3 regions of the Parabacteroides sp. CH2-D42-20 genome follow, and region 2 is predicted to be linked to each of the others. Evidence: riboswitches for the same ligand, from Rfam matches in the RefSeq annotation. Region 2 holds a riboswitch; each other region holds the start of a gene.

Region 1 (10,688 bases), on a different contig from region 2:
TTACGGGGAAGGGGATATATCGATCTGAATTTCTTGTTTTATGTCTATCCGGATTTGTATTATCCGTTGGATTACGATACCTATTTCAAGTCCAAGGATCGGTTCGTTATGGTCACGAGCAATTGCTTGACGGGTAAAGCGGAATATTTCGAGGAGAAGAAAGATAAGAAACGTTTGGTGGATATCTGTAAAGCATCTTGCACCTTACCGATCCTCTGTCCAATTACGTATGTAGACGGGATACCGATGGTCGACGGAGGCGTATGCGATGCCATCCCTATCCGACGGGCTATCGCCGACGGCTTCTCCAAGAACGTCATCATCCTTACCCGTAACAAAGGCTATCGGAAAGAAGAGAAAGATTTTTACCTTCCCGGCTTTATTTATAACAAATACCCGGCGATCCGGGAACAGTTGCGACTACGATACCGGCGGTACAACGAGGTCTTGGATTACATAGACCAACTGGAGGCCGAAGGAAAAGCCTTCGTCATCCGTCCGCAAAGCCCGATTAAAGTCGGCCGTACCGGAAGCGACACAAAGAAACTGGAAGAACTATATGAGGAAGGCTACGAATGCGGAAAACAAATCACTCAATTGTAGAGACGGGGCATGCCCCGTCTCATCCTCTCAAAACAGTATTTTATTTACAACCTTGCAAATCCTTACTTAACCGCATAGCGCAGAAATTAGGACCGCACATCGTACAGTACTCTCCATCCGTAACAGCACTCTCCTTATAATACTGTAAAGCCCTTTCCGGGTCCAAGGACAAATTGAACTGGTCTTTCCAGCGGAAATCAAAACGTGCCTTGCTCAATGCGTTATCACGTACTTGAGCGCCGGGATGCCCTTTCGCCAAGTCAGCGGCATGCGCCGCTATCTTATAAGCGACCACCCCATTACGCACGTCTTCCTTATTCGGTAATCCCAAATGTTCCTTCGGCGTGACGTAGCAGATCATAGCCGTCCCATGCCAAGCGATTTGCGCGCCACCGATAGCCGACGTGATATGATCGTATCCGGGAGCGATATCGGTCGTCAACGGGCCCAGCGTATAGAACGGCGCTCCATGGCAGGCATACTGTTGTTCCTTCATATTCTCATGAATCTTATTCATGGGAACATGGCCCGGGCCTTCGATAATCACTTGTACGAACTGCTCCCAAGCTATTTTCGTCAGTTCTCCCATCGTGTGAAGCTCGGCGAATTGTGCCGCATCGTTCGCGTCATAGATAGAACCGGGACGAAGCCCGTCTCCGATAGAGACCGCCACGTCGTATGCCTTCAGTATCTCGCAGATCTCGGCGAAATGCGTGTACAGGAAGTTTTCCTCGTCATGAAGCTGCATCCATTTGGCCATGATCGATCCGCCTCTGGATACGATCCCCGTCAGGCGAGTCGCCGTCAGCTCCACATGCTTGCGCAACAAACCCGCATGGATCGTGAAATAATCCACGCCCTGTTCCGCCTGCTCGACCAACGTATCCCGATAGATCTCCCAAGAAAGATCCTCTACCTTACCATTCACCTTCTCCAAGGCTTGATAAATAGGAACCGTACCCATCGGAACCGGGCAGTTACGGATAATCCACTCGCGCGTCTCATGGATATGATCGCCGGTAGAGAGATCCATCAACGTGTCGCCGCCCCATTTACAACTCCATATCGCCTTCTCGATCTCCTCGTCGATACCGGAGGAAAGAGCGGAGTTACCGATATTGGTATTGATCTTTACCAAGAACTTCTTACCGATAATCATCGGCTCGGCTTCCGGGTGATTGATATTCGCCGGGATGATCGCGCGACCGGCGGCGATTTCCTTGCGGACGAACTCCGGCGTGATATACGACTTCAGTCCCAAAGCCTCGATTTGCTGGTTCTCACGAATCGCCACGTACTCCATTTCCGGAGTGATAATGCGCTTCTTCGCATAATACATCTGGGTGATATTCTTACCCTCTTTAGCCCGGAAAGGCAAGTATCGCTTGGGGAAACGCAGGGAATCCAGACTCGCGTCCGCCAATCGCTCACGGCCATAAGCGGAAGTCAATTCCGGCAATTGAACCACATCTTTACGCTTACCGTACCACTCCTCACGTATACGAGGAAGTCCTTTAGCGATATCAATCGATATCTTGGGGTCGGAATACGGGCCGCTCGTATCGTAAACGATTACCGGATTGTTCTTCTTGAAGATTCGTTCTCCATGCTCATCCAAGGTTACCGTGTCCAACAATTTAATCTTACGCATACCAACCTTGATCTTATTGATCTCGCCCGGGACATAAATCTTTTCCGAGGACGGATAGGAAATATGCATATTCTTTTTATTAGCCATATGTATTTAGTTTAGTACTTATTGATTTCCTCTATAAACCGGCGGGTTTCCTCCACGGGATCGGGGGCATTGATAATCGCGCCCGAAACAGCGATTCCGGTTATACCCGTCTCCATCAAAGGGCCTACGTCTTCCAACGTAATACCACCTATCGCGAAGATAGGAATATCAATGCCAGCCTCCTTACATTGAACGATAATTTTACGATAACCTTCCAAACCTAAGATGGGACTCAAATTCTTCTTGGTACCTGTAAAGCGATACGGCCCTAGTCCGATATACGAGGCGCCTCGTTCTACGGCCAGCCGGATATCCTCGAACGTGTTAGCCGTAGCCCCGATATAGAAGATGGCATTGGAGTCCAACTTGTCTTTCAGTACTTCCCAAGCGATATCCAAGGGAATGTCATTCTTACCTAGATGACAAGCCGTAGCGCCACATGTCACGGCGGCTTCCAGATCATCGTTTACGCAGAAATCCACGATTCGCTCACATTCGTCCGCGCAGATAGTGGCACATTTACGTACGGTATCCTCATAGATCCCGTCTTTCATACGCAATTGTATCCACGAACATCCTCCTTGGATTGCCATGCGTACCTCGTCGCATTCCGTATATTTAGGTGTACGATGCGTTATAAACATCAAGCGGTTACTCCCACCAAAAGGAGGGCGTAATCCGGTTGTTCTCCGACCGACTCTTCCATTCTCATCATATCCGAAATAATAATTTAAGGCCATACTTGTAATCGTTTGAATTGTTTTATGAGTTGATCCGCAACAAGAAGGGAGGGATCGTTTCCCCAAAGGGCCCCGAGAACGGCGACACCGCCGAAGGGGATATCTCTTAATTTCGTTATTGTTTGTGAGCAGATTCCTCCCAAGGCGATCACCTTATCATCGATGATGCCCTTTGCGTTTCGCAATCCATCTAAGGGGAATCCGCTACCATATCCTTCTTTGGATATACTCTGAAAGATCGGACTAAGGAATACATAGTCGCATACCAGTTTATACTCGATAATCTCTTCCAGACTATGGCAAGAACGACTTATACTGCCTTTATATAAAGGTGGAGCTTCCGGGTTCCTCTTGTTCAAATGGACTCCTCCTAAAGCCCTTTCTTCTGCCAAGATAAACCAATCATGAAGAACGATCCTGTCGTAATAAGCCGGAGAGATTTTATCCAATAAGCCCTCCAATTCATCACGTTTACAATCCGGTTTACGTAGATGTAAACGAGACATTCCTTCCGTGAATAGAAGTTCGATCAAAGAAGCTTCATCTGCGAAAAAATAAGGTGTAGTAATTACGACCAGCTTATTCATGATTCCATCGGATTTTATGAAGGGCAGAGGGTGAGAAGAAGTGGTTTACAGGTCCGTGCCCTTTTCCCATGCATACATTTGCCCCGTGAACGAGCGTGTTATTCATATATTCCTTGGCTAATCGTACGGCTTCCACCAATGAATGGCCGAGTGCCATATAAGCGGCGATGGCGGACGATAGCGTACAGCCCGTTCCATGGGTATTGAAAGTCTCCACTGTTGGCGAGGCCAGACAAATCGGATTATTCTCATTGATAAATAACCGATCCACCGTTTCTACTCCGGGAATATGCCCCCCTTTGATCAATATAGCCTTACATCCTTTTTCCTGCAATTTCCGGGCGGCAAGTAAGATATCCGCCTCGTTATTGATTTTTATACCGGAAAGATATTCCGTCTCGGGAATATTCGGAGTAAGCAGTGTCGCTTTAGGGAACAACTCATCAATGATGGTTCGGATGGCGTCATCCTCCAATAATTTACTTCCGCTCGTGGATATCATCACTGGATCTAAAATGATAGAAGTCTGTTGGAAGGAAGATAAAGTTTCAGATACGACCTTTACGGCATCCTTGTTATGTAGCATCCCTATTTTTACGGCATCTACGATGAAATCCTCAAGAATAGCTTCGATTTGTCCTCTCAAAATCTCGGGAGAGATCGCTTGGATCCCTCGCACTCCCTGTGTGTTTTGAGCGGTTATAGCCGTTATCGCCGAGGCTCCAAAAACCCCCAGCGAGGTAAAAGTCTTAATATCCGCTTGTATTCCGGCACCACCGCCACTATCAGAGCCCGCGATCGTTAAAGCTACCGGATAACGGTACGTTTCATTTTTATCCATCTAACATTCGTTTTTCTTACGGCGGCATTACCCGCATCAAGTAGTAAGGGTATGATCTCAGCCCATATAGTATGGCACCCCTTCGACGACGCAAACTTAGTGAAAAAAATCGATATTAAGATATTTCCGGCTTTTAAACGATAATTTTAACGCAAGGTTATACTTCCATAAATCGTAGACGGGAGCCTTCTGGTTTTAGAAGGCTTCCGTCATATTCATATAAACCGCCATCCCTTTTTGGTTCGGGTCTTTGCCTACGTCTAGGCGGAAGTTCTTGCCGGGTTGCATTTGGATACGTAAGCCTACGCCGTAGTTGAACTTCCATTTATTCCAGTCTACGATAGGAGCGTTTCCGATCGTACCCGTGCCGACCCAGCCAACAAAACCACACTTCGCCCAGAAATTACCGCTCTTATATTTCTCCACGCTGCCGAACATATGACGATACTCCAGAATCCCATACGCCATGGTCTTATCACGGAACTTGCCCCAATAGTATCCGCGAAGATCGAAAGGAGAGCCAAACGAAGGAAGCTCCGTAAAAGGAACGTTTCCCACACCGATTTGTGTCTTGGCGATCCATGCCAAGGTGCTACGAGGACGAAATACTTGCTGGAATTGGCGGTATTCCAGCTCAAACATCTCATAATTATATGCACCGCCTAAATACTTTCCATATACTTTAGCGATCGCACTTAGTAACATACCGGAACTTGGGGTCGCCACATCATTTCGTGTATCGTATTGAATCAAGCCGCCGACACCGATATTGACATAATCTCGTTTGAACTTATTGAAATAAGGATCTTCGGCCATCACCGGGTTGATATCATCTGATTTGCTGAAATTAATATCAAAAAGAGGGCCCGTATATAAATGAGGCCTAACTTCCCATACGAAACGGGGATATAGTTGGAAAGAACTCTTGTGGAATTTCGTTGTCGAGTCACTCTTCTCGATTTGCTCAATCGTCTCATAGCCTTTCCCGAAATAATGCGAAGGTTCGTTCCGATAACCGTAACTGATATAAATACGGAAGCGATTCTCGTTGAAGAATAAGGTGCCGGCACCGGCAAAAACGAACGTCCCATTTAAGGTGATGTTAAATCCCGCAGGGATAAACGATCGTTGGGATATCGTATCATTCTTGTTTAAGCGAAAGCTAGCCAAAACCGCACCACCTACGCCAAAGGAGGCTTCCGGCGTGTAAGACGGTCCGCCAAGGATAGACCACCAGATCCTTTTGTTGGCCCGTATGGAGTCTTTATGTAATTGTTTATGATAACGTTGTATTTGCTTTTCGGTCATAGGCTTACCGTCCAGCATCAGCACTTCTTTCGGAATCGTGTCATTGGAAATACCTTGCGCCTTTACGGAAAAGGCGAATAGAAGGCAGGCCATATAAATTAAAAGATATCTAAACATTATTTTAATCAATATTTAGAGGGCAAAAGTACGAAATCCTCCTAATATGTATTCTTAAAGAATCCCTAATAAAAAAGAATAAACAGCTAAAAAGAAATGCTATTACAGTCTGGGGGGTGTAGAGACATAGAGTGCGTGCTGCGTCTCTACAGCTAAGATTGATACAAGACCTTGCCCTCTTCGGATATTAACAGCAAGGTTAGTTCGCCGTCGGGAAGGATAGGAGCGCAATACGATTTACATTTTTGTAAAAGTAATGGGAAGAAACGATTTTGTTCTTTTTCCGCAAGAAGCTCCCATAATTCACGGGCCAACGTAATCCGATTGATTGCATCTACGGTCGCCTCCTCGCATTTCGCTTCTTTCGCTACATCTTGAAGGAAGCCTTTGTTCATGACGACTTTTTTGCTGTGTGTATCTAGGAAACCTTCCGCAAGTTTCACCGCCTTGCCGATCATGATGCCTAAGATAACCTGCTTGAAACCTAAATCGGCAGCGATCTTTAGCGTCTCTCCGATAAAGTTCCCGTAATGGACGAATGATTGTGGAGGCAAAGAAGCGTATAAGCTCCGAAGGTAGCGTTCACTCTTCGCCCCGGAATTAATAACCAACGTCTCGCAACCTATCGCTTTGGCGACACTGGCTTCTTTCCGTATCGAGGCGATAAAAGCGTCCGATGAGAAAGGACGCACGATTCCGGATGTCCCGATAATGGAGATTCCCCCGATAATTCCAAGTTTCGGATTGAAGGTACGTTTCGCCAACTCCTCGCCACCGGGAACCGAGACCGTGACAATAGCGACGGAATCGGGTGAGGGCAGGAGTGGAATCAGCTCTTGCCGGATCATCTTACGGGGCGTGGCGTTTATAGCCGGGCCACCGACTTTCAAGCCGAGTCCCGGAAGGGTCACGGTTCCGACTCCTTCACCTGCTTGGAAGATGACTCTTCCCGTATCGTCGCTTTCTGTTTCTTGACAATGTTCTTCTTGTGCCATTACCGTGGCACAACCGGATGCATCGGGAGATAATTGAACAGTAACCCGGATCCGGCTATGATTCGTCACGTCCGGATCATCCCCAGACTCCTTGATCACGGTACAGGTGGCGGCGGAACACCCGGCCCATTCGGTATAGGCTACCGGCAACGTTATCTGTTCTCCCGAGGGTAATGTTATCTGGCTTTCTGTTTGTTCCTTCCTTGATAATAAGGTCAATAAAGCGGCTTTTGCGGCGGCGGTAGCACAAGCTCCGGTCGTATATCCGCTTTTCAAGGGAAAGAATTCGGGTAATAGGCGTTCGATTTGTTTGCGCAATCCGTCTTCACCATACACTCGGTAGAAAGTTTCCGGTAATGCGGGACGCTTCACGACAAATACTGGTATTCCGAATTGGCGGGCAGCGTTCACTTTATCCGTAAAATAGCCGGAGAAACCACTTTCCTTTGTCAAGATCGCATCCGGATGGAGTTGCTCCAACAACTTTAACTCATCCTCACCTTCTCGATAGAAAACCAGACGTTCTTGGGGGAAGCCCTGCTTCTCGGCCAACGACAAAGATTCCTCCCGCTCCAATATACGGAACCAAGTGGTATGCGATCGCCAATAAGGGCGGAGCGGGGCAAGGGTGTTCACGCCACTGAGGGCAAGTAGCCGTTGGATACCTTTGTTTTCCATTTGGTGAATTGCGTCTGCATAACTATCGCACCAAGTCAAGTCCTCATCACGAGGTGGATACCGACGTTCGTAACGGATCACCGGAATCTGTAAACATTTCGATACTTTTTCGATCGTTTGGTGTAACACTTGAGCGAAAGGGTGTGCCGCATCAATCAATAGCTTAATCGCGTGGTCACGACAAAAACACTCCATTTCCTCCGCATTCATGGCTCCGGTCAAACGGATTCCATGCGCGCATTCAATGGATTGCAAAGTTCCTTTCGTAGAATAGTAATAGGTAGCGGCTGCCTCGTCCGCTACCCGCACAGCCACACGGCCTTCTGTCGTTCCTCCAAGGATCAGTATCATTACTTACGGAAAAGATGTTTGAATTCATCCGCATATAAGCGGGATAGACCCTTGCGATTATCGATGGCATCCCCGACGACAAGTAATGTTGTCAGTGTAAGATGATTCTCTTTTACGATTTTCGCGAGATCTTTCAGTTGCCCACGGTAGATCCGCTCGTCTTTCCATGTCAATTTATAGCAAGCGGCTACCGGAGTGGTTGGAGCGTAATGTCGCGATAATTCCTCTTGGACCTTCTCTACGACACCGGCGCTTAAGAAGATACACATCGTACTTTGGCTTTGAGCCAGTTTGTGCAGTTGCTCTTTCTCAGGCATGGGCGTACGTCCTTCGCCACGAGTGAGGATGATCGTTTGTACTTTCTCCGGAATCGTGAACTGGGAATAAAGAGCGGCGGCGGCGGCTTGGAAAGAGGAAATACCCGGAGTGATATGATAATCCATCCCGTATTGATCAAAGTAATTCATTTGCTCTTGAATAGCTCCATAGATGCAAGGATCGCCCGTGTGCAAACGAACGACAAACAATCCTTTATCATAAAACTCTTTCATCAACGCGAACTGTTCTTCCAGATTCATATCCGCCGAGCTTCGCACCGTAGCGCCTGCCTTCGCGCATAAGGTAAGTTCTTTCGGGACGAGGCTTCCTGCATACAGGATCAAATCCGCTTTCTCCAACATTTGCCGTCCGCGGATAGAGATCAAGTCCGGATCGCCGGGACCGGCTCCTACGATCTCGATATGTCCCTTGCGGCAGGCCGCCCGATCTAACGCTACGGCAAAGGTATATTCATTTCCTTTCCCTAAATCCGCTTTTTGCTTCTCGACCAAAAGCGGACCGCCATGAGCCGCATAAATGGCGGAAGCTTCCGATACACTTGGGGATTCGGTTACCTCCAGTACTTTCTCCGATGGATTGGGTACCGGGATATCTTTCAGCTCCTCCGATGTATAGGTGTGGAAAGGGCATTCCATAACTCCATAAGCCAGTAATGTCAGCACCGGTTCGCATTTCTTCAAATCGATTGTATTTACATCCGCCAAAGCTTCCGGATATAGGCGTTTATCACGCAATACATCTTTAATATGTTCGTAAACGACCGTAGGATCGCCTTGCATATCCTTGCGGCAACCCATTCCTAGGTGGAGGACTTTCGGTATATAGGTGATCGTAGGGATGGATGTATCGTATTGTTGGGGACTGACGATCATCAATAACTCATAGTCTTGCTGCGGTATCGCCTCGAAGGAATAAAAGATAGAGACATGAGACGGGACCGTACGCTCCAAATAATCCGTTCCTTTATCTCGTATATCAAGGAGTAGCGCTGTCGGTTTTCCATTGACAAAAGTGGAGATGGCGGCATTGCTATCTTTGGCGATCAAGGTCCAATCGTATTTCTTCCCTAATGTATCGAGCGCCCATAGGTTTGCGTTGTCGCTTTGTGTCGTAATAATCGCTTCGGCTCCTAATAGGTTCGCTAACTCTTTGGAAAGATCGTTCGCTCCACCGATATGTCCAGATAAAACAGGAATCACGTATTTGCCGGTACTATCTATACAAACCACGGCCGGATCGGTATGTTTATCTTCCGCGAAGGGAGCGATACTGCGTACGCAAATTCCCATCGCTCCAATAAATACCAAACTACTGGATTCGTGAAAAACCTCTTTTGAGAAAGAGCCGAATGGTAAGATCTTCGCCTCGGGATAAGAAGCAAGAATTCGCTCAGCAAGCCCCCGGCTGCTATCGGATATTGGAATAATTGATATTGTACTCATAATTTATAAATAACATTCACGGTAATCGTATTAAAATCATCAATCGTGATACGGGTTTGGGCGGATATCCGAAGACCGGTTTGGCGGACCGCTTCCTCTAAAAGCGCTTTGCTTTCGTCGGATACGGAGTTGAAGACGATGACACCGTTCTCTTTCATCTTTTTGGAAACTACCATAAGGATCTCCACTAATTTCCCGCCATGTCCGCCGATAAAGATTGCATCCGGAGCCTCCAACGCTGATAAATCCACCGATAAGAAATCTCCGATTATAGCCTCGATACCCGGAGTCCCAAAACGACGGCAATTCTCAGTCATTAACTTTCGTCCCTCTTCCCGGATCTCAAAACTCGTGATATGCAAATGAGGGAACAGCAATTTAGCCTCTATCGAGACAGAACCCGTGCAAAAGCCGATATCCCAAAAACGTTCCCGGTTTCTCAGATCCAGCATGCTTAAAGATAACAAACGGATCGGCATTTTGGTTATCATCTTCTCCCGTCCGTTCAAATGCTCGAACGCGGAATCCGGCAGGCCGAATTTACGGGAATGCCCGTCACGCTCTTTCTTTAGGATCAAGCAATTCGGATGAACGAAATTATTCATTGCCGCGGCTTGTATACTGAATTGGCGGATGCTCTGCCGTTCGGTATTTCCTAACCGTTCTCCCACGAACATGGTATAATTATCATAGCCGTATTCCAGCATCCGGCGAGCGATAGTCGTAGGCGTATGTTCCCGATCCGTGAGCACGCCTATCTTAGACGCACTTTCGATCAAGGCACGATCGAACTCGTGCCAAGGCCGTCCGGTAAGGGAGACGATCCGCATATCGTGGTAAGGCATCAATAGATTTTGTGCCAAGAGTTGCAAGGAATTAAATGACGGGTACAGGCGGATTTGCGCATCCGGCAATCGGTTTTGAATCGTAACGGCGAATCCGAAAAACA
Region 2 (10,688 bases):
CTTCTGCGGTGATGCCTTATTATACGATTTCTGTCGGACTGAATCCGGATGGTGCGGATATTGCGAATAGTTACAACCGTTATCTGATTACGGATCAATTACGTGAGAAATATGGATACGACGGTGTGGTTTGTACAGACTGGGGAATCACGGGTGATGAGACGGGCATAGAGACCTTCGCCGGAAAACCTTGGGGAGCGGAGGAGCTTTCTGTTGCCGAACGGCATTACCGTATTTTGATGGCTGGCGTAGATCAGTTTGGTGGTAATAACGATAAAGGCCCGGTATTGGAGGCTTATAAGATGGGTGTGGAAGAGATGGGAGAGCCCGCCATGCGTGAACGTTTCGAGACTTCTGCCGTACGTTTATTACTGAATATCTTTCGGACAGGATTATTTGAGAATCCCTATTTAGACCCTGCCGAATCCCAAAAGATCGTAGGGAATCCTGATTTTATGAAGGAGGCTTACGATGCCCAGCTCGCTTCTGTCGTGATGCTGAAAAATAAGGGAAACGCCTTACCTATGAGTAAGGAGATGAAGGCGTATATTCCGAAACGTTATTATCCGGCGGTAGTCGGTTTCTTCGGAACGACTAGCGAGGCTCATAGGGATGATCCGGTGAATTTGGATTTGGTTCGTAAGTATTTTACGGTCGTTGATAATCCCGATGAGGCGGATTTCGCTATCGTCTTTATGACGAGCCCGAACAGTGGTACGGGGTATGATAAATCCGATCGTGAGAAAGGAGGAAACGGTTATATGCCTATCAGTTTACAGTATAATGATTATACCGCTACCTATGCCCGTAACCCAAGTTTGGCGGGGGGAGATCCGTTTGAGAATTTCACGAACCGTTCTTATAAAGGTAAGTCCGTGAAAACAGCTAATAAGCAGGATATGCTTTCTGTTTTGGAGACAAAGGCTAAAATGAAAGGTAAGCCTGTAATCGTATCTTTGGAGATGGATAAGCCCACGATTATGTCCGAGTTCGAGGGTTCGGCGGATGCCATTTTGGTGAACTTCGGTGTACAAAACCAAGCGGTCTTGGATATCATCAGTGGAAAAGCCGAGCCTTCCGCTTTGTTGCCTTTGCAGATGCCGGCAGATATGCGTATCGTGGAGGAGCAATTCGAGGATGTTCCCCGGGATATGAAATGCTATACGGACAGCGAGGGCCATCTGTATGATTTCGCTTTTGGTATGAATTGGAAAGGCGTTATCGATGATGAGCGAGTGACTAAATATAAATAGGGTAAATTACATTTTTGTGTTTTTGTGGTTACGGTATCTATATATAATGCCTAAATTTGCATGGTAATATTATTAAGTGCAGACCATGAAAATTATGACATTGCAGGGAACGGACAAATTGTTATATGAACTTGTCGCGCCTTTGGTCATGAATCCAGCCATTTTGCGACAAAATAACAATTACCCTTTTAAAACATCTCGTAGCCACGTTTGGTATATAGCCTTTCATGAAACGGCTGTTGTTGGTTTTATGCCTGTAAAAAAAGGACATATCTATTACTCTATAGACAATTATTTCGTGAGTGGTGACGATCCTTCGGTATTGAGTGAACTTCTTGAAGAAGTCATAAAGGATTTTTCATCTCAAGCTTCACTTATGGCTGTTGTGCATAAACGTCATGTAAAAGTGTTCTCACAAAAAAAGTTCCAGACATGTGTTGAGTGGAAAAATTATGATAAAATGCATTATTTACCGGAGGTAGAGTCATGATGCGAAGAATGGATGTGTACGAGGCGACAGAGAAAAGATTGAAGATCATTTTTGATTATTTCGATTACGTATACGTCTCTTTTTCCGGCGGAAAGGATAGTGGTGTACTGTTGAATTTGTGTGTAGATTATATTCGTAGATACGCTCCGGGACGAAAACTAGGTGTATTTCATATGGATTATGAGGTTCAATACAGCCAGACGACCGAATATGTGGAAAAGGTTTATGCCGCTAATTCCGATATCCTTGATATTTATCATTGTTGTGTTCCTTTTAAAGTCCAGACATGTACATCTATGTTTCAACAATATTGGAGACCTTGGAGCGAGGAGTGCCGGGATATCTGGGTTCGAGAGATGCCCCATTCATGTCTCCGGGCGAAAGACTTTGACTTCTTCAAGGAGGACATGTGGGATTATGATTTTCAGAATATGTTCCCTTTTTGGTTGTATCAACGGAAAATGGGCCGGCGTATATGTTGCCTTGTTGGTATCCGTACCCAAGAGAGTTTTAATAGGTGGCGGGCCATACATAGTGATAAGAATTACAGAAAACTAGCTAATTATAAATGGACTCGCAGAATGAATTATTCTATATATAACGCATATCCTATTTATGATTGGAAAACTCAGGATATCTGGATAGCGAACGGAAAGTTCGGTTGGCCATATAATCATTTGTATGATTTGTATTATCAAGCAGGGGTGCCTTTGTCCCGGCAACGTGTGGCGAGCCCATTCATATCCCAAGCGATATCCACACTGTTCATTTACAAAGTTGTCGATCCCGACATGTGGGGGCGGATGGTTGGACGTGTAAACGGTGTTGGCTTTGCCGGTATATATGGGAATACCTCCGCTATGGGATGGAGGGCTATCAAGTGCCCAGCCGGGTTCTCTTGGGAGAAATATATGTATTTTCTCCTAAATACCTTACCCGAAGAAACTCGTGAGAACTATTTGAATAAGTTAAGAGTCAGCCGTAAATTCTGGAGAGAAAAAGGGGGATGCCTCAGTGAGGAGACAATCGCTAAGTTACGGGCGGCTAATATTCCTATCATTGTGGAAGAATGTACCGCTTACCATACGGATAAGAAACCAGTACGGATGGAGTATATCGATGATATCAATATACCCGAGTTTAAAGAAATCCCTACTTACAAACGTATGTGTGTTTGTATTTTGAAAAACGATCATACATGCAAGTATATGGGTTTTTCCCAGACAAAACGAGAGAGGGATATGAGAAAAGAAGTAATGGACAAATATAATTTTTATAAGCATGGGAAACTTTGTTAGTCCGGCATATGGTGTTAGGGCTGTCCCTATAGAAAAAATTGTAGCCAACAGCTATAACCCTAATATCATGGCACCACCGGAAATGCGATTATTGGAACTTTCCATTTGGGAGGATGGCTATACGATGCCTTGCGTCTGTTATTATCTTGAAGAGGATGATTTATATGAGATAGTAGATGGTTATCATCGTTATCTGGTTATGAAGCAATCTCAAAGGATTTATGATCGTGAGAAAGGAATGTTGCCTGTAACGGTGATTGAGAAAGATATTTCAAACCGAATGGCTTCAACCATTCGCCATAACAGGGCTCGAGGGATGCACAACTTGGAACTTATGACGGAGATTGTTACGGAGTTGGTCAAATCTGGGATGTCTGATAAGTGGATCATGCGTAATATTGGAATGGATAAAAATGAGTTACTTCGGTTCAAGCAGATTTCGGGATTAGCTGAATTATTCCGGGATAAAGAATTCGGTTGGTCTGATGACTGGTCGGAAGAAGATTAAGCTTTTTACATTTCTCAATATGTTGAGGAGCAATTTGTTTGTTCGCCGATATATCGAGTATATAATGTTCTTTCCCTTCCAACTCAGAGTCTGCCCAAAGCTCGATACCGAATTGCCTTTTGCCCGTAACCCTCCCATAATGGCGCTTTGCCCGAATCGTTCTCTCAATATGTCTTGCAACTCAAACAAGCAGGGAGCCTGTTTGGGCAAATTGGTTTTCACTACGGTTTGCGGAGTGATTGTAAAATTCTTCGCATCCGTTACTTGTCCCCAAGAACATACCACCACTAACAGCAGCGACAATATGATATTGATTTTTCTGACGGTAAAGCACATAACTTCTTTTATTTAAGATATTGTATCAAGGCATCGCATTGTTCCATATATCCTTGCAGCGTATCTGCCATTTGCGGCATTTCAGGAAGCAGTTCACCACATATCCGTTTGATGCCGGGTAGTTCCATCAATCCGGGAAAGCCTTTTCGCATCCATTCTTTCTTAGAGGGATAATCGTCCGGAAGATTAGTGTATAGCATTTGGTAGTAGCTGATGGATAATGCGATTTGTTGTATCTGTTTTGTCTCTCCTTCGGGGTATTGTTCCAGTTTGTCGATAGCTTCCGTAAACAGGGATCGCTGCATTTCGATGGTAGCCGGATAATCACCCAACAATACAAGTGTCTGTAACAAATAAATACGGCAAGTAGCAAGTTCCTGCTCAGTTAACGGCAGTCCGCTCAGGTACTCAAGCCCCTCTTTGACCTCAAGGAGAGAGAGCAGGCGTTCCGGTGGCAATGTGCCCGGTTCTTGTGCCTTCAGCCATTGGTGGCAAGCGAAACTGACCACGCAACGGTGGAGCAGGCGTGACGGATCATTTTCATTTCCTGTAAGGGAGGCATAACGGTCGGCTTCCGCAAAATCATGCTTTTCTATAAGCTTGTACATTATGCGTTTACAAAATTCTGGAAATAGAGATTCCTGTTTCTCTTTCCACTGGTTGTACGGGGTCTCCCAACCGGCAAGGAAAGACATTTCCTCTTCTTCAAAATCGAAATCCATCTCTTTCCCATAGGCTCCTGCCACTTCAAACGCTTCGGGAACTGCCAGCAGCCGGAGCAACGCTTGGATTCTTTCCGGTTCGGGTGCATTGTCATCGTCCAAACCTTCCACTACGCAAAGTAGCGGAAAGAATGCGTACCAATGTCCCAGCGTATCGGCTCCTCTTTTATCCCCTTCGGCAAGTGCCTTAGAAGCTAAGGGAACAATTTGTTCCGCCAATTCCAAAGGGTCTAGTAGCCGAAGTTCCGCCTTTGCCGATACAGGAAGAACACTCATCTCAAGCAGCTTTTTCCATAACGCAGTCCCTGCGGTGACACAACACTTTCCGGAACAACCGTCCACATAAGTACCATCTTTCAAGAAACCGCCCTCTACGGCAAGCCGCCTCGCCTCGCTACGCTCCGGCTCCGGCAATTGCTCAGGAGGCAAAAGAGAGAGATAACCGAGTTGTTCCAGTTCATCACGAACCCGTAATACCGTGTACCCGCAGTCCAGTTGATTCTGGATTTGGTAAAGACTATAACAAATACTTTGTGCCAAAGGTGGAACAGGAGAGGCGGTCGCTGTTGTTATCACGGAATATTCCACCAAACTTTCTATAGCATGCATTGACATAATTGCAGTGATTTATAAGGATTAATATGAGTCATATTGGTTGATAAATTGAAAACCAGAGATAGAAACTATAAGTTTGAATTACCTAATTACAAGATTTACAGATTTAATACCACTACGTTTATCGTAAGCAAAGTTACAGATATTTATTATTTGACCGATGATTTTTGCAAAGAATTTGCATTGCAACAAGGAAAAGACTAACATACCGTGATAATTATACTGATAACCTATGGTTTTATTATGAATGTTATTGGCTATTGTACCCGATGAAATTGGTGGCAAATCTTCAAGGCATCTTATACATTATCCATCCGAATGACGGAAAAATTGAGGGGAAACATAGAAGTGGAACCTGAAGGTGTACAGTTATACTAATTTTTTGTACATTTGCCCCCGACTTTTCACATAGGGGTGCCCGAGTCATACGGGCTGAGATTATACCCATCGAACCTGATCCGGGTAATGCCGGCGAAGGGAAAATAAGGTAGAACGAGGAAATAAAGGGGGCGTTACCTCTATGTGCTCCCTGATGTTTAAACTTTAATTAGTTATTAAGATGGAACAGATTGTTTCAAGTGGAATCATTGACTCTTACTTCGAGAAGTTGAAGAGCAACTTGTCTGTGGATGTAGCGATCGTGGGAGGGGGACCTTCCGGTATCGTGGCCGCTTATTTCTTGGCGAAAGCCGGTAAGAAGGTGGCGTTGTTTGATCGTAAGCTGGCTCCCGGTGGAGGTATGTGGGGCGGCGCTATGATGTTCAACGATATCGTGGTGCAGGAAGAGGCTATGCCGATTATCAAGGAATTGGGCGTAAGCTATAAGGAAGGTGCTAATGGTACGTATATCATGGATTCGGTACATACCACTTCTGCTTTGATTTATCAGGCGACGAAGGCGGGCGCTACGATCTTTAACTGCTATTCGGTAGAGGACGTGGTGTTTCATAACGATGCCGTAGCCGGTGTGGTAGTGAACTGGGCTCCGGTAATCCGTGAAGGGATGCACGTGGATCCGTTGACGATCATGGCTAAGGCTGTCTTGGAAGGTACGGGGCATGATTGCGAGATTGCCCGTGTGGTAGCCCGTAAGAATGATATCCAATTGAATACACCGACCGGAGGCGTGATCGGCGAGCGTTCCTTGAATGTGGAGCTGGGTGAGCAGACGACGGTGGAGAACACGAAGGAGATCTACCCGGGATTATTCGTTTCCGGTATGGCCGCTAACGGCGTAAGCGGTAGCTTCCGTATGGGACCGATCTTTGGCGGCATGCTGATGAGCGGCAAGAAGGCTGCTGAGTTGATCTGCGAAAAACTTGGGAATTGAAAATTGAGAATTGAGAATTGAAAATTATAGATTGTTGTATCTTTAATTTTCAATTCTCAATTCCCAACGGTTTTTCCTTGTCTCAAGAATAAGAATCCCGTTATGATCAACGCCGTGGATAATCCCGTATAGAATACGGAAATGAAAGAATTCGGCAGTAAATGGAACGTGCGGATCGTGATCCCGAAAGCGATCATGAAGATCATGATAATCCAACCTTTCACGTCGAAGAAAGAGAACGGGCAATGTTTCCCGTTTTTCCGGGAGATCCGTTCGGAATGTTTATAGAAAAGCCGTTTAAAGACCAAATTGAAGAAAAGTAAGAAAACGATGGTCGCTTCCCCGATCTTGAATAACCAATAATGGGTATCGTTTAACCATGTGATGATACCGATGCGTAAGATATTGATACCGGCGAAAATCCATACGCAACCGGCGGTATATAATAATACCTTTTTATTTACTCCAAACTTCATCTATCTTTTTATTTACCGCAAACTTACAACATTCATGTAAAAAACGGAAAAATATCCTTATCTTTGTGCCATGCGTGAGAAAATGAAACAGAGGATTGTACAATACGTGGTGCTGATGGCCGGCATCTTGGCATTGCTTTCTGTGGTTATCCCTCACCATCATCACCGGGACGGGATGCCTTGTTATCAATCCTTGACTGCGGAGCAAGCGCATGGCGATAAAAGCACTGATACGCATGATTGCGGTTGCGACGGGCATAACTTGGCCTATTTCAGTACGCATATTTCTCATTTTATGGATGGAGATGTGGATATACATCTGATGCCGTTACTCGTCTTATTTGATTACATTTATCCACCTGAACCGGCGTTTTGCGGACAGCTCCTTGATCACGAGAACGCCCCCTACATTGAGTCGCTGCACGACACTTGGATAGTGAGTGCCTCGGGACTTCGTGCCCCTCCTATGTCTTGATATCTCGTTTGTGAGAGTGGGTGAGGACAGACTTGCCCCTATCTATTTATTATTAACGATATCAAGATTTTTTACACAATGAAGAAAATATATTTGGTAGGTGCGATGTGCGCTTACCTGTTTGCCGGTTGTGCGGGAAATGCGTCGCAAGCCGGACACGATGAGCATAATCATGAATTAGAGGCTCACGACCATGAGCATGAAGGTGAGGATCACGATCACGATCATGATCATGAGGGACATGAACACGAAGGCCATGACCATGAGCATGAGGCTGGTGGTACCCATCCCGGCGAGATTGTCTTTAAGAAAGCCTTAGCCGAGGCCGTTGGTTTGCAGACCGTAACGGTTAATCCCGCTCCTTTCACGGATGTGATTAAGACGAGCGGACGAGTAATGGCGGCGCAAGGGGAGGAGTCCGTGATCGTCGCTACCGTCCCCGGCGTGATCTCGTTTGGTAGCTTGCCATTCGTAGATGGTACGGCGGTACGCAAGGGACAGGCCGTGTTGAGTATCGCTTCCAACGCCCTCTCGGATGGAGACGTGGCGGCAAGGGCTAAATTCGCTTATGAGACGGCGAAAAAGGAATACGAGCGTATGCAAGCCTTGGTAGGCGATAAGATCGTATCCGCCAAGGATTTCGAGCAGGCCCGCTTGAATTACGAGAACGCCAAGGTCGCTTATGAGGCGATAGCGGGAAAACAGACGGCGAAAGGTGTGTCTGTAGTCTCTCCCTTGAATGGTTACTTGAAGAACATCCAAGTGAAAGAGGGTGATTATGTATCCGTAGGCCAGCCTTTGGCTACGATCTCGCAAAACAATCGTTTGGTATTGCGTGCGGACGTGTCTGAGAGGTATTACAACGATCTTCCCATGATCCAAACCGCTAATTTCATGACTCCGTATGATAACGCTCTCTATAAATTGTCTGATTTGCGTGGACGGTTGTTATCGTATGGAAAGGCTTCCGATATGAACTCTTTCTATGTACCGGTGACTTTCGAGTTCGATAATAAAGGAGCGGTTATCCCCGGTTCTTTCGTGGAGATCTTTTTGTTGACAAAGCCGATGGAGAATGTCTTGAGCGTGCCTGTCTCCGCCCTTATCGAGGAGCAGGGCGTTTATTCGGTATTTATCCGTCTGGATGAGGAAGGCTATAAGAAACAATGGGTGACGCTGGGAGCGAATAACGGCTCGGAGGTACAGATCCTTTCCGGATTGAAACCGGGCGATGAGGTCGTGACCCGTGGCGCTTACCAGATCAAGTTATCTTCCGCTTCTAATGCGATACCGGCTCATAGCCATAGCCATTAATAGGAGGGACGTTGCATGTTAAATAAGATAATTTATTATTCATTGCACAACCGGTTGGTAATCTTGGTTTGTGCGCTATTGCTGATGATCTGGGGTACGTACACGGCGTTTAATACGGACGTGGATGTGTTCCCGGACTTGAACGCCCCGACGGTCGTGATCATGACCGAGGCGAACGGTATGGCTCCCGAGGAGGTGGAACGCTTGGTGACATTCCCTGTGGAGACTGCCGTGAACGGTGCGATGGACGTACGGCGTGTGCGTTCCTCGTCTACCACCGGATTCTCCGTGGTTTGGGTAGAGTTCGATTGGGGTACGGATATTTACCGGGCTCGTCAGATCGTGTCCGAAAAACTGGCAGTCTTGGGTGAGAGCCTTCCCGGGAACGTAGGTAAACCGACCTTGGGTCCGCAGTCATCCATCTTGGGTGAGATGATGATTCTCGGTTTGACCGCCGATTCCACGTCTTTGTTGGACTTACGTACGATCGCCGACTGGACGATCCGTCCCCGTTTGTTGTCTACGGGCGGTGTGGCGCAGGTTGCCGTGATCGGTGGCGATATTAAGGAGTACCAGATCTTGTTGGACCCGGCTCGTATGAAGCACTACGGTGTAGGGTTGAACGAGGTGTTGGATGTTTGTCGGAATATGAACCGGAACGCCAATGGTGGTGTATTGTATGAGTTTGATAATGAGTATATCATCCGGGGAGTCTTGTCTACGTCGAAGGCGGAAGAGATCGCTCAGGGTGTGGTGAAGACCGTGAATGAGTATCCGGTTACGCTGGGTGATATCGCTACGGTTAAGATCGGCGGTAAAAGCCCGAAGCTGGGAACCGCTTCCGAGCGGACAAAGCCAGCCGTGCTGATTACCGTGACCAAACAGCCGGATACGAGTACGGAGAAGTTGACGGAGAAGCTGGACGAGATTGTTGTCGATTTGCGGAAGAACTTGCCGGCGGATGTACATGTCTCTACGGATATATTCCGCCAGAGTCATTTTATCGATAACTCTATTAATAATGTAAAGAAGAGCTTGTTTGAGGGTAGTTTCTTCGTGGTGATCGTCTTGTTCCTGTTCTTGATGAATATACGTACGACGGTGATCTCGTTGGTAGCCTTGCCGTTATCTTTGCTGGTCTCTATCATCGTATTGCACTACATGGGATTGACGATTAACACGATGAGCTTGGGAGGTATGGCGATCGCTATCGGTTCCTTGGTGGATGACGCTATCGTGGACGTGGAGAACGTGTATAAACGAATCCGGGAAAACCGGCTCTTGCCTCCGGATCAGCAACGCTCTACCTTGGAGGTGGTTTACGACGCTTCCCGTGAGGTACGTATGCCGATCTTGAACTCTACCTTGATTATCGTGGTGAGCTTCGTGCCCTTGTTCTTCTTGAGTGGTATGGAAGGCCGTATGTTGGTTCCGCTGGGTATCGCTTTTATCGTGGCGTTGTTTGCTTCTACGGTGGTGGCGCTTACCTTGACCCCGGTGCTTTGTAGCTATTTGCTGAACCGTAAAGCGACGGGAATGAAGGAACTGCGTGAGGCTTGGATAGCCCGGAAGTTGAAGGTGGTGTATAAACGGGCTTTGGAGTTTGCGTTGGCTTACCAGAAATGGGTGCTAGGTACCACGATCGCTTTGTTTGTGGTCGCCTTGGTGATCTTCTTTCACTTGGGACGTAGTTTCTTGCCCCCGTTCAATGAGGGTTCTTTTACGATCAACGTAAGTTCGCTTCCGGGAATTTCCTTGGACGAGTCGGATCAGATCGGACGCCGTGCGGAAGCGTTGCTGTTGCAAGTGCCCGAGATAAAGACTGTAGCTCGGAAGACCGGTCGTGCGGAATTGGATGAGCATGCCTTGGG
Region 3 (10,688 bases), on a different contig from region 2:
CAATACACTTGATCGTGAATTCTTTATTATGGATAAAACTCAGAAACAGACATCTGGGGGAAATAGTACTCTTACTTCGGATGCCTCGTTCGTGATTAAACAACGTTCAATCCAGACGGTATACGATTTAAATAAAGGAACAGATTATAACGCTTGGGGGATTGAGACTATAAACGAGACAGATTTATTAAATACAGGAGGTAATCCAAGTGGAAGCAAGAATATTACTTATGGTCGTTTAAATCTACCACCTAAATTTAATAATAACGGCTGGAGTGAGTTTTTAGATTATTCAATGGAAAGTAACTCTAATCAGATGAAAGACGGTTATAGAAATGCGTATTATGCTTGCTTACAAAGAAATCGCGATGAGGATGGAGATGGTACGATAAGCAATAAGGAGAAAAAATGGTATTTAGCTTCTTCCGGGCAATATATATCATTATGGCTGGGCCGTTCGTCTTTACCTGAGGAATCTTCCCTTTTTAATATAGGAGATTGGAGAGCTGAAGGTTTTGCTAAAAATATTCCCGCTAAATATCATTATATACCAAGTGATAAAAGTGGAAAAGACGTATTTTGGGCGGAAGAAGGAATTACAATTGGTGATGATGCTAAATATGGACATACGTTGGGAAAGCTCCGAAATTATCGTTGTGTACGCGATTTGAATAAAAATGGAGAGGATAATACTAATTTAGAGAATATTGGTAAGGAGGTACCAGAAACACTTTTCAATATAACTTCTGTTATTGATGGTACTTCTACTAGTGATGGAACGCTTACAGTGACATTCGACTATTTAAATATAAATTCATTAAAGCCGGCTCCTTCTATGGGCGAATTGGATCCACATAATGAACGTGATAATGATATAAACAGGGTATATAAGTCTTTTTGTATTGTTAGAGGCGATGTGAGTAAAAATCAGACACTGAGTACTTGGCAAGGAAAAACGAATATTAAAAATCCGTGCTTGAAAATTATGGGTGAGTCTGGTTGGCATATGCCGAATCAAGCGGAATTGTCAATTATTTATCTGGTTGGAACTGACGCAAGTGCTTATGGGGAATATAGCAAAGGAAAGTTTTCTGGTTTAAAAGGGCAAACAATTTTTGCTCGTACTTCATATAGTGGTATTGCTAAAGGTAGCAGCTTCGGACAGCATGGCTATAGATTGCTTGAAAAAGCAAATATATCTTTAGTGGGTAAGAGTGATCAAAATAAAGGTTATATCCGTTGTGTAAAAGATAATTACAAATAGAATTAAAATCCAGAAAACTTTAATATATATCTAGTTGTAGAGACGCAGCATGCTGCGTCTCTCTCTATTTGACTGAAATCAATCTGACACTTTGTATTCTTAACTCCCGAAGAATCCCTTTTTCTGCCCCAACCTACGGCTAGCCTCCAAATACGCAAGAAAAAAACAGTAATTGCTTAGCATATACGTAGATGCTGAAAAATGCCCTTTCATTCTAGCTAAATTAATTCATCGTAATTCATATCAAGTAGGTTGAAAAGGAGAAAAACAAGGCTTACGATTGGGGTGTAACAGTGCAAGAATGCCCATTCGCAACCGCTTACGATGCCCAACGGCACGGTAGGTATTGCCCAACGCCACCGTATGTGTAGGCTTTTGCCTCCTAATGTGCGTTGAAAACCGTCCTTTTTTATCCTAAAACATGAATAAAGCGGCTCTCTATGTCTTTATTGTGTGACTTTCGTTAAAAGGGCATGTCACGATATACGTCTTATATCGATCAAAAGGATCAGATAATGTCCGTTTGGATGACAGGTTGATCTTTGATACTAAAGTGATATGAATGGCTTATTTTATCTAGACGAGATTTTTTATTCGGAAAATAGTCCTTACTTTTACGACATAGATACGTTTTCTGAACTTCAGCCTTCCCGAGTTCCCTTCATGGCGAACGGACGTGGTTCTGGCAAACGAGCAAACAGGTAAGACTTTTGGGCGGATCCGGCTGTGATCGCCCAATCTACGGGGTTTTCCTTGGAGGAGGTGAATGACCTTGAGAACCTTATCCGCAAGGAGGAGATTAAGAATTAGAAGTGGATGATGCGGATTGATGGTGTTAATAGAATCCGAGTCTGATAAATACAGTATCACTGATAAGGGGCAGGCTTACACAAGTCTGCCCCTTGCTGTCTTTATAAAGTGTCGGTGTTCCTATCACCTTCTTTGAAATGAATAGGTGTTCTTATCAATCAAGGATAGTTGGTAGGTTTACCCTTTAAAGTTGAAACTCACACCTATCGTGCTAAGAAATGTTATAATCTATTTTTGTGATGCAAATTAAAAGTGAAAGGGATGAATAGGAGAGAACTCGTGAAAACATTGGCTGATAAATTGTCGGTTACGCAAGCGGAGGCGATGCGCTTTGTTCAAGCTTGGGAAGAGACTACGACAGAGGCTTTGGAAAGTGATGGTTCTTTGATGCTATTGGGCTTTGGAACGCTCTCCGCTTGGGAACAAACCGAACGGATCGGCAGAAATCCTAAGAATGGGGTGGCTTATATGATAAGAGCTCGTAAAAGCGTGAAGTTTAAGCCCGGTAAATTATTACTTAAACAGTTGAATGCGAGCTCGTCGAAGTGAAGGCATTCACGTATGTATAATAAAAACGAAAAAATATTCGATATGAAGAGAATTCTTTTCCTAGTCCTGCTCTTGGTAGCTACGACAGGCGTTTACGGCCAGAAGTTCGCGGTGAAGTCGAACTTGCTCTATGATGCGACTGCTACGATCAACTTGGGTGTAGAGGTTGGCTTGGCGAAAAAGTGGTCGCTGGATCTATCCGGCAACTATAATGGATGGAAGTTTGGTGATGAGGCTCGTATGAAACATTGGCTGGTACAACCAGAAGCTCGTTATTGGTTGTGTGAGAAGTTTAATGGACATTTCTTCGGCTTGCATGCGCATTATGCGGATTACAATGTTGGAGGCCTAAAGTTCTTGAGCAAGAATATGGAGAATCACCGTTATCAAGGTAATTTGTATGGCGCCGGACTCTCTTATGGTTATCAGTGGTTGTTAAGCGATCGGTGGAGCATGGAAGCCGTGTTGGGTATTGGTTGGGCGCATCTGGATTATGATAAATATCCTTGTTCCACTTGCGGAACCGTATTGAAAAGCGATACGAAAGATTATTTCGGGGTTACGAAAGCCGCTATTTCTATTATTTACTTTATTAAATGACCCAAGCGATGAACAAGAAGATAAATGCATATATGATGGCGGCTATGATGGCCGTCGTGTCTCCGGCAATCATGGGACAGACTGCCTCGGATGGGGTTAAAGTGATTTGTAACGACGTGGTACAGAAGGGTGACTCGGTATATATCGATGCCGTGGTGACGGTAAGTAGCGATGCGGTGAAATCCCGTAGCTATTTGGAACTGACCCCCGTCTTGGAATCGGCTTCGCAAAAGGAGGGGCTTCCTTCTATTTTGGTGAACGGACGTATCCGCCAGAAAGTATATAACCGTGAGGTCGCCTTGGATAATTTGAACGACGTACCTCATTATACTATCTTGAAAGCCGGGAAGGAAGATCAAGTGGTAAGTTATAAAACCGCCGTACCTTTTGAGGATTGGATGAAAGACGCACGTGTCGTGTTAGACCCGAATCTATGCGGTTGCGGTAAGGAAGAGGCCGGTAGTCCGTTATTGATCGCGGACAAGATTCGTCGTCGTCCGGATAAGCGCTATGAGGTTCAGCCTACATTCTCTTATATCACGCCGATGGCAGAGACGGAGAAGCATCGTGCGGAAGTCGGTACGGCTTTCTTGGACTTCCAAGTGGGTAAATATCAGATTCTTCCTGATTTCCGTAATAATGCGGTGGAGTTGGCGAAGATCAATAATACGATCCGTACCGTTACAGAGGATAAGAACGTGAAACCGACAGGTATCGTACTGAAAGGATATGCCTCACCGGAAGGCTCTTACGCTAGTAATAAGAAATTGGCGGATAATCGTGTCAAAGCGTTACGTGACTATATCCGCCAGAAGAATGACTTCAAGGCTGATTTCTTCACGATGAGCTCGGAACCGGAAGATTGGGTCGGTTTTAAGGAAAAGGTAGAGGCCGATCCGAATGTGCCGAATCGTAGCGAGGTATTGGCGATTATCGATAGCTCGGATGATCCGGATCGCAAGGAGGCTAAGTTACGTGCCTTGGGTGGTGGCGCCGCTTTCCGTTATGTGTTGAAAGATATTTTCCCTTCGTTACGTCGTTCGGAATATAAGATTGATTATACGGTACGTGAGTTTACGGTGGATGAGGGGCGTGAGATCATCAAGACTCGTCCGCAACAGCTAAGTTTAGGGGAGATGTTCGCGGTGGCTAACAGCTATGAGATCGGTAGTGACGAATATGATAATGTATTTGATATTGCTGTCCGTATGTTCCCGAATGATCCGGTAGCGAATCTTAACGCTGCGAATATCGCTATGGGCAAGGGTGATTATGCTTCCGCTAAGAACTATTTGGCGAAGGCGGGGAACGCTCCGGAGGCGGTTCACGCAAAAGGAGTGTTAAGTATGTTGACCGGTGATTTGACAGAAGCGGAGACCCTATTGAAGCAGGCTCAGGATATGGGTGTAAAGGCCGCGGCGATAAATTTAGAGGAATTGCGCAAGAAAATAGAGGATAATGCGGTATTTGATAGTTTCAACGCTGTAAAATGATAGCTATTCCTCCCTAGGTATAGGGCAGAAGGCACTTAATTTGTAAATGTCATGAAGACAAATATTAATAATAATTTCTTTTATATGGAACAAGCATCAGATGTAGTAGAGTTGGTTCTGCCTCATGAGGTAGATAATCCAAACAGTGTCTATCTGTATCTGGAAGGAGATGCTTGGTGCGCATACGAACGTTCAGCCTATTATCTGACTCAGATGGAGGTACCGGTTGTATTAAAGAAAGAAGTGATCCGCAGCGACTATGATGTGGTCTTACTGAAAGCTTTTTTCGCCGTGAATGATATGTATTTGCCGCTTTCTCCCACGGCTGTGCTGAAGTTGGTTGCCGACGATAAGCTACAGTTCCAGATAAGGGATAGGGTAGAAGGTTTTTCCGAATGGAAAGAGAATGAGTTAAAAAAATTATCAGCTTGATAAGGAAGCGAACGCTTCTTATTTAAGCATGTAAAGTTGAGGGGTGTAAGGGTCCTGGAAAGTAGTGATACTTTTCAGGACTATTCTTTTGTATGGGATGCCTCCCTGTAAATGATTACCCGGCAATCCGGGGAGAGAGTGACAGTGAATTGGTCTCCCAAAGCCTCGTTGAGAGTTCCTTGCCACCATGAGGTGAGCTTTCGTCGGCGAATGGGCCAACGGAGTCCTTCCGTACTAATCTCCCCTTCGGGATAAAGAACGAAAATGGAGATTTGTTGTCCCGGATAAGAAGCGAAGGTTGTTGTTTCTAAGATAGGAGTGAAAAGGCCATAGTCGGATAACATCTCCACCCGCTTGAATAAGTGGGCATAGTCCATAAGAAGGGATATATTTCCCAATGTATGATCCTCACGCAATCCGGTAGCTCCTAATATAAGAACTTCTCGATAGCCTTGGGCATGGGCGAAGCGGACGGATTTGGTGAGGTCGTTGATCTCTTGGTCCTCTACATGATGGATTCGGTCTGCGTAGCGTTTGCGCAGGCCGGCGGGTATGCTGTCCAAGTCTCCTACGATAGCGTCCGGATGAATACCCTTTTCATAAAGTGTCTTTACGGCTCCATCACAAGCGATAATCGTTTTCGCTTCCTTTAATAATCTCAAGGGTAACTCAGCGGAAGGAAATCTCCCATTCGCTACGATCACACATCCTCCTTCCAGACTTTCCATATTATCTCCCATAATTCAAAATTCATAATTCAAAACTCTTCCCCTTTCTTCCGCCAATTGTAATAGCCTACTATGGCTAGTGTCGCATAGCAAAAATAGAGTAGCATCGTCGGATACAAGCCCCGAAGGTAATAAAGATATACGGAAACGAGGTTTACGATTACCCAAAAAATCCAATGCTCGATAATTCGCCTTGCCAGCATCCAAGTAGCGACAATGCCTACCGACGTGGTGAACGCATCGCCTACGGGGATGGGAGAGTCCGTGAATTGATGAAGGAGATACCATAAGATGGCGAATACAACGGCCAATGTTCCGATAATCCCCACGAAAAGCGGAAGGCTCAGATGGGTGTATAGGATACGGTCGGAGGGAAGACTGTCGTTTTCCGTGTGTGTCTCATGTTTCTTCCGGGTCCATTGATAGAAACCGTATATGCTGATTCCTACGTAATAGGTTTGCAATCCCATGTCCGCATAGATCTTAGCGGACAGGAAGACAAATACATACACGAGGGAGGTGAGGAATCCCACCACCCACATGGCCTTATGTTGTTTAATCTCTAGAAAGAGATAGAGTAGACCGGTTATTACTCCGAAGTATTCTAGCCAAACCATTTTAGTAATTGAAAATTAAGTTAGAATTTGAAGGTGATCCTGGCCATGGCGTTCGTGCCGGCTTGGGTGAAATAACCGTCATCCTTTTTACGTGTGCCGTTTTCGATATACGAGTATACCCATGCGTTGGTCTCGTACTTCTCGTTGAAGAGGTTGTTGATAGTCACGTCTAGGGTTATTTCTTTCATGAACTTAGGCTGGAAGGCGTAACCGATACGTAGGCTATTGATAAAGTAGGGATCGATGGAACGATCCTTGCTGCTTGAATTGTCTATGTATTGGCGGCCTACTACTTGCGAGTTGAAACTAGCGATAAATCCTTTGTAAGCGAAATCGAACATGCTGTTTGCGATTAGGTCTGGGGAGAAAGCGATATTCGTTGTACCTAGATCGTTGATCTCTTGTACTCCGGTATCCCAGTTATCCACGTATTCCACGAAATGCTTGATTTTATTTTGGCTGAGGGTTACGTTCGCGTTCCAATTCAGCCAAGAGGTGATTTGTACACCTCCGGTAAGCTCGATGCCCATTCGGTAGCTATCCTTTATATTGGAAGTGAGGGCCTCACCGATCTCGCTGATCTTGCCGGTCAGGATCAATTGGTTGTTGTAATCCATGAAATAGAGATTGGCTCCAACCCGGAAACGGTTGTTACCAAAACTATAACCGGCCTCGTAATCATATAAGGTCTCGTGGGTAGGACGTTCTTCGGGGCCTGCCTCCGTGAAATTGTCACGGTTCGGTTCCCGATTTGCGACGGAGAAAGAGACGAATGCGTTATGGCCGTTATTATGGAAGTTTATACCGGCTTTCGGGTTGAAGAAGTTCCAGTTCTTATGAATGTCCAGCTCTTCCTCGGCTTTGTCATCGTTTCCCTTAATGGTGTAATGGATCCCACGGTATTGTAAGTCCAGATAGCCGGTGAAAAGAGGGGAAAGACGTTGGGTCAATTTCGCATATACGTTGTAGTCTAATTTCTTACCGGTATTGCGGTAATATTCGTAATCCGGTTGTGGCAAGACGTTTGCGCTTTTGGTCCACATTACCCGGCCAAAATGGTCGCCTACATAGTGGTTGACGGCGGTTCCCAGCGTAAGGCGGGTGTTGTCATGTTGATAGTTCGCGCTATAAACGGCTCCATAGAAATAATTGTCGAGCCATTTACGACGCACAAGGTCCGTCTTTTTTACGGTATTACCCTCCGGATCGATATATTCCGGTAGCTTATAACTGCTGAATTTGGCTTTCGATTTATAATCCTCGTAATATCCGTTACCATCGGTGTAATGAAGGGTCAGGTTCATATTCCAGAAATCTCCGATACGCTGGCTGGCCATTAAATGGTAGTTGTGTTGCCAATAATTATCCGTCTGATTGTTATAAAACTTCTTCACTCCATCTTCCTCATATTCTCCGCATGGATTATAGCTACGATCTGTGTCAAGTAAATAAGACGGAACACCGTTCCATGCTTGATAGGTCTTCTCGCTGTTCCCGAAGGCTTGGAATTTAATCAATGTATTATCGGCATAGAAAGCGGCGGAGGCATAGTAAGAGCTCATACGGGCGGAGGCACGATCGATAAAGCCGTCGCTACGGATATTGGAGTAGCGGGCGTCGAAAGCGAAATGATCGTAAAGTAATCCGGTACCGCCTTTTACCGTATGCTTCAGCGTACCGAAAGAACCTGCTGATACGGAATATTCGCCGTAAGGCTTTAAGGACGGTTTCTCGGTCTGCATGGCGACCGTAGCGCCAAAAGCCGCGGCTCCGTTCGTAGAGGTTCCGGCACCTCGTTGGATCTGGATCGATTCTACCGAGGAGGCTATATCGGCCATATTAGCCCAGAATACGGTATGAGACTCGGAGTCATTAACCGGTACGCCATTGATCGTGATATTGATACGGTTCGCGTCTGTACCCCGGATACGAAAACCGGAGTAACCGATACCCGTTCCGGCATCCGAGGTCATGATAACAGACGGGGATTGGGAGATAAGGAATGGGATACCTTGCCCGTTGTTCCGGCTGCTTAGCTCTTGTTTGGAGATGTCGCTATAAGCTACCGGGGTTTCTTTCCCGACTTTGGTAGCGGTAATAACTACTTCATCCAAAGATACGTCTTTTGAGATTTTCAAGGAGTCGACCGGACTGGGCATTTGTGCCTTGACGGTTGTAGCCAGTAAGGAGCCGGCCAAGATAACCAATACATTTTTCATCTTTTCATCTTTTTGCTTTAAAACTAAATAGATGAATAGAAAGGATCGGAGAAGCATGAATCCCTACGACAGCATTACCTGTACAGGTTCTATGGGTATGATCTCAGCCCGCTCCTTTCATGAATGATTTTGCGAGCACCCCTTCGTATTCGGCAGCAAAGATAGGCATAAAAGTGTTAATAAATATTACTATCAATAGTAAATCGGATTTCGATAGATATTAATTCTGATTACTATCGATCGTAATCCGGTTTGTGTCGTATTAATTTTTTCTGCAAAAAGATGAGGATATTTTGAGAACTCATTGATTTTTTGTATATTTGCGGGCGATTAAGTGAAGTTGAGGAGGGGGCGGGTAGTCCCCTTCTTTTGTTCTTAACAGATATGTGTATGATAGAAAAGAAAGTGGTAAGCCAATTAGTAGAGGAAAAACTAGCCTCTTCAAGCAATTATTTAGTAGACGTAGTGATTAAACCGGGGAACCTGATAGTCGTTGAAATTGATAACGATGAAGCGGTAAGCATTGATGATTGCGCTGAGTTGAGCCGGTATTTGGAGGAGCATCTGGATCGTGACGTCGAGGACTATGAGCTGGAGGTTGGCTCCGCCGGCATTACTTCTCCTTTTAAGGTACTTCGCCAATACGTCAAGAACATCGGAAACGAGGTGGAGATGCTGTTGAAAAACGGCTCGAAGCTGACAAGTGTGTTGAAATCTGCCGACGAGAACGGTGTGGTTGTCTCTGTTGAGAAGAAGGTGAAACCGGAGGGCGCTAAGCGGAAGGTAACCGTGATAGAGGATGAGTCGTATACATTTGATGAAATAAAATATACAAAATACTTAATAAGATTCAAGTAAGATTATGGCCAAGAAAGAGGAAACAATCAGTATGATTGACACCCTTGCGGAGTTCAAGGAGTTGAAGAATATCGATAAAGATACGATGATTAGCGTTTTGGAAGATTCGTTCCGCAACGTGATCGCCAAGATGTTTGGCACGGATGAGAACTATGACGTGATTATCAATCCTGAGAAAGGTGATTTCGAGATCTGGAGAAACCGTACGGTTGTGGCTGATGATGAATTGGAGGATGAGAACTTGCAGCTTACGTTGACGGAGGCCCGTAAAATCGACGCCGACTGTGAGGTGGGCGAGGAAGTGACCGACGAGGTGCATTTCGCGGACTTCGGACGTCGTGCGATCTTAAACTTGCGCCAGACTTTGGCTTCAAAGATACTTGAATTGCAGAAAGACAGCTTGTACGCTAAGTATAAGGATAAAATCGGCCACATCATCGCCGCTGAGGTTTATCAGGTGTGGAAGAAAGAAATCCTGTTGCTGGATGACGATGGTAATGAGTTGCTACTGCCGAAATCCGAGCAAATCCCGACCGATTTCTATCGTAAGGGAGAGACCGTACGTGCGATCGTTCAACGTGTGGATAACTATAATAACAACCCGAAGATCCTTCTTTCCCGTACGGATAAGGTCTTCTTGCAGCGGTTGTTTGAGTTGGAGGTTCCGGAGATTAATGACGGCTTGATTACGATCAAGGCGATCGCCCGTATCCCGGGAGAGCGTGCCAAAGTGGCTGTCGAGTCATACGATGACCGTATTGACCCGGTGGGGGCTTGCGTAGGTATGAAAGGCTCTCGTATCCACGGAATCGTTCGCGAGTTGAGAAACGAGAACATTGATGTGATTAATTACACCTCAAATCTCTCTTTGTTTATCCAGCGTGCTTTAAGCCCGGCTAAGATCTCTTCTATCCGTGTAAATGAGGAAGAAAAGAAAGCTGAGGTTTATCTACGTCCGGAGGAGGTCTCTTTGGCGATCGGTAAGGGCGGTCTGAATATTAAGTTGGCTTGTATGTTGACTGAGTATACGATTGACGTATTCCGTGATATCGAAGGAGCGGACGAGGAGGATATCTACTTGGATGAGTTCTCCGACGAGATCGACAGCTGGGTGATCG

The links. Region 2 has a riboswitch for thiamine pyrophosphate ahead of D7V92_RS05665 (sulfide-dependent adenosine diphosphate thiazole synthase). Riboswitches for the same ligand answer to the same signal wherever they lie in the genome.
Region 1: it holds a riboswitch for thiamine pyrophosphate, as region 2 does, so the genes downstream of both, thiD (bifunctional hydroxymethylpyrimidine kinase/phosphomethylpyrimidine kinase) here and D7V92_RS05665 (sulfide-dependent adenosine diphosphate thiazole synthase) in region 2, are expected to answer to the same signal.
Region 3: it holds a riboswitch for thiamine pyrophosphate, as region 2 does, so the genes downstream of both, D7V92_RS08185 (TonB-dependent receptor) here and D7V92_RS05665 (sulfide-dependent adenosine diphosphate thiazole synthase) in region 2, are expected to answer to the same signal.

The regions. Positions count from the first base shown of each region.
Region 1 is NZ_RAYG01000024.1:70,546-81,233, reverse strand. Features, by position in the region: gene D7V92_RS15065 (patatin family protein) at 1-603, shown strand, start outside; gene thiC (phosphomethylpyrimidine synthase ThiC) at 644-2,341, opposite strand; gene D7V92_RS15055 (thiamine phosphate synthase) at 2,353-3,081, opposite strand; gene D7V92_RS15050 (thiamine phosphate synthase) at 3,072-3,668, opposite strand; gene thiD (bifunctional hydroxymethylpyrimidine kinase/phosphomethylpyrimidine kinase) at 3,661-4,509, opposite strand; TPP riboswitch at 4,504-4,601, opposite strand; gene D7V92_RS15040 (BamA/TamA family outer membrane protein) at 4,705-5,934, opposite strand; gene cbiD (cobalt-precorrin-5B (C(1))-methyltransferase CbiD) at 6,087-7,958, opposite strand; gene cobM (precorrin-4 C(11)-methyltransferase) at 7,958-9,739, opposite strand; gene D7V92_RS15025 (bifunctional cobalt-precorrin-7 (C(5))-methyltransferase/cobalt-precorrin-6B (C(15))-methyltransferase) at 9,736-10,688, opposite strand, start outside.
Region 2 is NZ_RAYG01000006.1:79,764-90,451, reverse strand. Features, by position in the region: gene D7V92_RS05695 (glycoside hydrolase family 3 N-terminal domain-containing protein) at 1-1,253, shown strand, start outside; gene D7V92_RS05690 (hypothetical protein) at 1,339-1,743, shown strand; gene D7V92_RS05685 (DUF3440 domain-containing protein) at 1,740-3,041, shown strand; gene D7V92_RS05680 (ParB/RepB/Spo0J family partition protein) at 3,025-3,549, shown strand; gene D7V92_RS05670 (hypothetical protein) at 3,894-5,222, opposite strand; TPP riboswitch at 5,623-5,719, shown strand; gene D7V92_RS05665 (sulfide-dependent adenosine diphosphate thiazole synthase) at 5,782-6,552, shown strand; gene D7V92_RS05660 (hypothetical protein) at 6,609-7,028, opposite strand; gene D7V92_RS05655 (DUF6769 family protein) at 7,099-7,503, shown strand; gene D7V92_RS05650 (efflux RND transporter periplasmic adaptor subunit) at 7,582-8,817, shown strand; gene D7V92_RS05645 (efflux RND transporter permease subunit) at 8,833-10,688, shown strand, end outside.
Region 3 is NZ_RAYG01000011.1:14,037-24,724, forward strand. Features, by position in the region: gene D7V92_RS08150 (hypothetical protein) at 1-1,264, shown strand, start outside; gene D7V92_RS08155 (HU family DNA-binding protein) at 2,336-2,623, shown strand; gene D7V92_RS08160 (DUF3575 domain-containing protein) at 2,666-3,223, shown strand; gene D7V92_RS08165 (DUF3868 domain-containing protein) at 3,232-4,716, shown strand; gene D7V92_RS08170 (hypothetical protein) at 4,768-5,148, shown strand; gene D7V92_RS08175 (thiamine diphosphokinase) at 5,229-5,888, opposite strand; gene pnuC (nicotinamide riboside transporter PnuC) at 5,906-6,493, opposite strand; gene D7V92_RS08185 (TonB-dependent receptor) at 6,514-8,712, opposite strand; TPP riboswitch at 8,755-8,865, opposite strand; gene rimP (ribosome assembly cofactor RimP) at 9,103-9,570, shown strand; gene nusA (transcription termination factor NusA) at 9,575-10,688, shown strand, end outside.